DNA from 2 places in the Bradyrhizobium sp. BRP56 genome. Region 2 is predicted to be linked to the other one. Evidence: predicted binding sites of a transcription regulator. Region 2 holds the regulator's gene; the other holds the start of a gene.

What was found. Region 2 encodes LexA, which represses DNA repair genes until DNA is damaged. Its sites were predicted from a motif close to TGTTCNNNNTGTGTTCNG; they were not measured.
Region 1: uvrA (excinuclease ABC subunit UvrA) is a predicted target of LexA. The motif match lies at 2,104-2,121, and genes of this name have one in related genera.

The regions. Positions count from the first base shown of each region.
Region 1 is NZ_JADYVV010000030.1:91,099-94,307, reverse strand. It holds gene uvrA (excinuclease ABC subunit UvrA) at 1-2,016, opposite strand, end outside; gene I6F38_RS21745 (outer membrane beta-barrel protein) at 2,366-3,025, opposite strand.
Region 2 is NZ_JADYVV010000002.1:311,150-314,358, reverse strand. It holds gene glp (gephyrin-like molybdotransferase Glp) at 1-864, shown strand, start outside; gene lexA (transcriptional repressor LexA) at 1,108-1,812, shown strand; gene I6F38_RS03220 (hypothetical protein) at 2,069-2,497, shown strand; gene I6F38_RS03215 (hypothetical protein) at 2,643-2,870, shown strand; partial or broken gene I6F38_RS03210 (ComEC/Rec2 family competence protein) at 2,867-3,209, opposite strand, start outside.

The DNA of each region.
Region 1 (3,209 bases), on a different contig from region 2:
GCCGAGCGGGATTTCGGCCGAGACGTTCTTGAGGTTATTGCCGCGGGCGTTGACGACCTTGATGGTGCGCCGGTGGTTCGGCGGCCGCCGGTCGGGCACAGGCACCGACAGCTCGCCGGTGAGATACTTGCCGGTCAGCGATTTCGGGTTGCGCATGATCTGGTCGGGCGTGCCTTCGGCGACGATGTGGCCGCCATGCATGCCGGCGCCGGGCCCGATGTCGAGCACGTAATCGGCGAGGCGGATAGCGTCCTCGTCATGCTCGACTACGACCACGGTATTGCCGAGGTCGCGCAGCCGCTTCAGGGTGTCGAGCAGGCGGGCATTGTCGCGCTGGTGCAGGCCGATCGACGGCTCGTCCAGCACGTAGAGCACGCCGGTGAGGCCCGAGCCGATTTGCGAGGCGAGGCGGATGCGCTGGCTCTCGCCGCCCGACAGCGTGCCGGAGGAGCGCGACAGCGTCAGGTAGTTCAGGCCGACGTCAAGCAGGAAAGTCAGGCGCTCGCGGATCTCCTTGAGGATGCGCGTCGCGATCTCGTTCTGCTGCGCGTTAAGCGCCTCCGGCACCGTCTCGAACCATTCGCCGGCGCGCTTGACCGAGAGCTCGGAGATATCGCCGATATGCTTGCCGCCGATCTTGACGCACAGCGCCTCCGGCTTCAGCCGATGGCCGTTGCAGCCTTCGCAGGGCACGTCGGAGAAATACTTGCCGAGCTCCTCGCGCGCCCACTCGCTCTCGGTCTCGCGGTAGCGGCGGTTGATGTTGGTGATGACGCCCTCGAACGGCTTCTTGGTGTCGTAGGAGCGGACGCCGTCCTCATAGGAGAACTTGATCTCGTCGTCGCCGGAGCCGTGCAGCAGCGCGTTCTGGACCTTCTTGGTGAGGTCCTTCCACTTGGTGTCGAGCGTGAACTTGTAGTGCTTGCCGAGCGCGGTCAGGGTCTGGATGTAGTAGGGCGAGGATGATTTCGCCCAGGGCGCGATCGCGCCCTTGCGCAAGGTCAGCTCCTTGTCGGGGATGACCAGGTCCTCGTCGATATGCTGCTCGACGCCGAGGCCGCCGCAGGCCGGACAGGCGCCATAGGGGTTGTTGAACGAGAACAGGCGCGGCTCGATCTCGGGGATCGTGAACCCGGAGACCGGGCAGGCGAACTTTTCCGAGAACAGGATGCGCTCGGGCCCGCTCTTGTCGTGGATCTTCGCGGTCTTCTTCTTGTCCTCTTTCTTGTCGTCCTGCGCGGCCGCCGCCGGCGCATCGGCGTATTCGATCACGGCGAGGCCCTCGGCGAGCTTCAGCGCGGTCTCAAAGCTTTCCGCGAGGCGCTGGGCGAGGTCGGGACGCACCACGATGCGGTCGACCACGACGTCGATGTCGTGGGGGAATTTCTTGTCGAGCGCGGGCGCTTCGGACAGTTCGTAGAAGGTGCCGTCGATCTTGACGCGCTGAAAGCCCTTCTTGAGATACTCGGCGAGCTCCTTCTTGTACTCGCCCTTGCGGCCGCGCACGACCGGCGCCAGCAGGTAGAGGCGAGTGCCTTCCGGCAGCGCCAGCACGCGGTCGACCATCTGCGAGACGATCTGGCTCTCGATCGGCAGGCCGGTGGCCGGCGAATAGGGCACGCCGACGCGCGCCCAGAGCAGGCGCATGTAGTCGTAGATCTCGGTGACGGTGCCGACGGTGGAGCGCGGGTTCTTCGACGTGGTCTTCTGCTCGATCGAGATCGCCGGCGACAGGCCATCGATCTGGTCGACATCCGGCTTCTGCATCATCTCGAGGAACTGGCGCGCATAGGCCGACAGCGACTCGACGTAGCGGCGCTGGCCCTCGGCATAGATGGTGTCAAACGCGAGCGACGACTTGCCGGAACCGGACAGGCCGGTGAACACCACGAGCTTGTCGCGGGGAATCTCGACGTCGATGTTCTTCAGATTGTGTTCGCGCGCGCCACGGATCGTGATGGCGCGCGATGAGGAGCCGGCGTTCTGTTGGCGCTTCGCCTTGAGCACTTCATCCATAGCGACAGTTCCGGGCGCATGCTTGGGCGCCTTTTGGGCGCGCATCGCCGGTGATGCCGGGACCTTGCGCCGATGGGGTGTGAAGGCTGGAACGTAGGAAGAACGGCCGACAATTTCCAGTGCTGAGTCGCGTCCATCAACGGATAGTTTGCCTGATGGCAGCAGCCGTCAGCAGGGCCGGTTCCGCTAGAGCCTTTCCCGTTCCGATGGAATCGGAACGGGGGCTCCAGATTCCCGCTTTGACGCGTTTTCCTTGCGCGAGCCGGAATCCGCTTCGCTCGAAAACGCTCTTACGCAAAAAGGCCGGCGCGAGGCCGGCCTTTCGGTGCGATCTGATCGCAGATCAATCTTAGTACTTGGCGACGATCGGGCCGCCGAAGTGATAGTTGACGCCGAACTGGGCGCTGTGCAGCTCGAGCGTACCGGACGGCACGCCGAAATAGTTCTCGCTGTCGAGGCTGCGATACAGGTATTCGCCCTTGATCGACCACTGCGGGGCGATGAACGCCTCGACGCCGGCGCCGACGGTCCAGCCTGAGTGGAAGTTGCTCTGCGAGGCGGTCACGCCGAGCGCGGTGACGCTGACCTCGTTGTTGGCCCAGGCGTAGCCGCCGGTGCCGTAGAACAGCACCTTGTCCACAGCGAAGCCGAAGCGGCCGCGCACGGTGCCGAGCGAGTCGATCTTGCTGCGGGCGGTGACGCCGAGCGCGGAGACCGACGCGTCGATGTCAGCGCCTGCAGCGTCGACCTCGAGGCCGTACACGATGTTGCCGGCCTGCCAGTTGTAGCCGATGGTGCCGCCGCCGAAGCCGCCTTCCATGCTCGGGGTGCCGGAGTTCTCGCTGGCGTAGCCGCCGTAGCCACCGACGTAGAAGCCGGTCCAGTTGTAGATCGCGGCCGGCGGCGGAGCCTTCACGTAAGGCGCGCGTGCCGCCATGTCGGCGGCCATTACCGGTGCAAAAGCGCTCAGTGCAAACATGCCGGCCGAGGCCAGCAAAACATTCCTGATTTTCAAAGTCCCAGTCCCATTTTCTTGTTGTCTCTTCAAAGATTTTGAAGAGAGCGTCACAGCAGTGTCGCGTGACGTGCTGGTGCTTCTACAGAGAAATGCCGGAACGTGTGTATCCGCGAAACCACAACGCACCGAAAACGGCCCCGGTGAGGTGCGCGTGCACACGCAACGAAAAAGCCGG
Region 2 (3,209 bases):
GGCGACCACATCACGATCACGGAGGCCGCCAGCGTCGGGCGGCACATCCGCCCGGCCGGGGTCGACTTCCGTGAGGGCGAGGTGCTGCTCGCCGGCGGCAGCCGCCTGTCCGACCGCGCGCTGTCGCTGGCGGCCGCCATGAACTATCCGGAACTTGCGGTGCGGCGCCGCCCGAAGGTCGCGGTGCTGGCGACCGGCGACGAGCTGGTGATGCCGGGCTCGCAGCCCGGTCCCGGCCAGATCGTCTATTCCAACGGCTACGCGCTGCGGGCGCTGGCGCGCGCCGAAGGGGCCGAGACCGTCGACCTCGGCGTTGCCGCCGACACGGTAGAGGCGACCACGGCGGGCATCCGCCGGGCACGCGAGGCCGGCGCCGATGTCCTGATCACGACAGGCGGCGCCTCGGTCGGCGACCACGATCTCGTCAAGCGGTCGCTGGAAGCCGAGGGCGTCGAGATGGCGTTCTGGCGGATTGCGATGCGGCCCGGCAAGCCGATGATGCATGGCCGGCTCGGCGCGATGCGGGTGATCGGTCTGCCCGGCAATCCGGTGTCGTCCTATGTCTGCGCCTTCCTGTTCCTGGTGCCGTTGATTCGGGCGCTGAGCGGCCGGAAAGTGATTCATCATCGCCGCGCGAGCGCCCTGCTCGGCCGCGACCTCGCCGCCAACGACCAGCGCGAGGACTATCTGCGTGCGCGGCTCGAAGCGCGCGAGGACGGCACGCTGATCGCAACGCCGGTGACGCAGCAGGACTCGTCGCTGCTCGGGAATCTCGCTGCGGCACGGGCACTTCTCGTGCGTCCGCCGTTTGCGGCAGCTGCCGTCAAGGGCAGCGAATGCGAGATTCTGACACTGCCCGAATAGGGTTTTCGCGCCCCGCCGATTGTGCGTTGCCCGACACGTTCACCGGAAATTAAGTGGTTGCGGAACACATATCGAACATATAGTGTCCGTTCATGATTTGTTTCGAGTACTGGTGTCTACAATCGGGAAGCTGCATGGAAGCAGGTGCATTGAGCACATGCTCCTGAGGTCAGGCCCGGCCTGCAGGCCCCACCAGAAGAGTCTCGGAATCGAACGACGCTATCAACCGGGGGAATACTCGAGATGCTCACGCGCAAACAGTACGAACTACTGCGTTTCATCAATGAACGTCTGAAAGAGGCCGGCGTACCGCCCTCCTTCGACGAGATGAAGGATGCGCTCGACCTGCGCTCGAAGTCCGGTATCCACCGCCTGATCACTGCGCTGGAGGAGCGCGGCTTCATCCGCCGCCTGCCGAACCGCGCCCGCGCCATCGAGGTCATCAAGCTGCCCGAACTCTCGGCCGGCGGCGGCAACGGCCGCCGCGGCTTCACGCCCAGCGTCATCGAAGGCACCCTCGGCCGGCGCGCCAGCACGCCGCCGATTGCCGAGGATGACGGCAACCGTCCGGTCGCGGTCCCCGTGATGGGCCGGATCGCCGCCGGTACGCCGATCGAGGCGCTGCAGACCCGCAGCCACACCATCAGCGTGCCGCCCGACATGCTCGGTGCCGGCGAGCACTATGCGCTCGAGGTGCGCGGCGACTCGATGGTCGATGCCGGCATCCTCGACGGCGACATGGCGCTGATCCAGCGCAACGACGTCGCCAATACCGGCGACATCGTGGTGGCGCTGATCGATGAGGAGGAAGCCACCCTGAAGCGCTTTCGCCGCCGCGGCGCATCGATCGCGCTCGAGCCGGCCAACACCGCCTATGAAGTGCGCATCCTGCCGCCGAACCGGGTCCGCATCCAGGGCAAGCTGATCGGCCTTTATCGCAAATACTGAATTGCAAATACTTGCGGCGGCCGGGAACGAGCAACACGTCGGATCGTTCCTTGCATGATAGTGTAGCGTACGGCCTGCCCGATGCGCTCCGATACCTCTCGCGCAGCGTCGCGTGTTTGTGATCGGAGCGATCTCGGACCAGTCGTACAATCGCCCAGAAACGAGCAGACGCTCGTTCGCTATCGTCCACTCTGGTAGAGGCCCTAATGCCTCAAGGAGAGGCACGGGTCGCTACCTCGAAATGAGGAGCCATCCGATGTGTGACTATAGTCTGCACGCCGTGGCATCGCGCCCCGCCATTGTCGGAGAGACGCTGATCACGACGACGTTCCGCGGCACGTCGACCCGCGGCTTTGCTTCGGAGAATGACCCCACTGTCGCGGTCTGCATGCTGCCGGGCACCGAGCTCGCTTTCGCCGAGAACGTTCGCTACGACAGCCGCTGGATCTGGACCAAGACGCTGAACTATCGCGTCGGCGTGTTCAACGAAGTCGAGCCCGACGTGCCTGATCGGCATCATGACGCGGTCGAATTCCCCGACGGCAGCCATGTGCTGGTGACTCAGCTGGTCGAGGGACAGCGCGTTAGCGTGCTGCAATTGCCGGCGCTGCATCCGCCGGTCGAGCAGAAGCCGAAGGTTGTGGAGCGGCGGCCCTCCGCATTCGCAACGCTGTTTTTGGGTTGAGCGCATCGTCGCCGCGGAATGAGCTGTTCGGCGGCGGATGACCTAAGCAATTTCGGGCGACCCCGGACTCCCGCTTCCGGGGCGCAGAAGGAGATTTGCGTCGGCCGGCACCTTGGCGCATCATCAGGCACGGAGGACGTGCGCGGTGGTCGATAAGGTCACATGGCAAAAGGCTGGACGCGTCACGGAACCGGGCCGCTACATGTTCCGGTTCGGTTGGCTGACGGTAACGGCCGACGACCTGAAAGTCTGGGAGCAATTTCCCGAGGCTTCCTTCACCCTCGTCAAGAAGCCCGACGCCGGCCCCGACTCCGACGAATACCATCTCGGCCTGTTCGAGCTGCCGAGCGCGCCGTCGCCGGACCACGGCTAATCATCGCCCTGCAGATCGGTCTCGGCCGGCGTCGCATCCACCGCGGGCCGCGGCGCGACGGCGGGCGCGCGCAGCGTCGTCTCGCTCTCGCCGTCGCCGGGAACCGCCGGCGACCACGGCCGGTCGATCCCGCCGGGCTTGACCGCATCGACGGCGTAGCCGTCCCTGCTCCGTCGCAGCACCAGCGCGCCGTGGCGGCGCAGCCGCTCGGCATCGATCACCGATGCCGCGCAGCCCTGCGGCGCCGGCCGCGTCGTCACGATCAGGCCTGCGCGCTCGCAGTCGTCCGCCAGCGCCTCCGGCCGGGTCGCCAGCGCGACGAAGGCGCCGCCGGGTCCT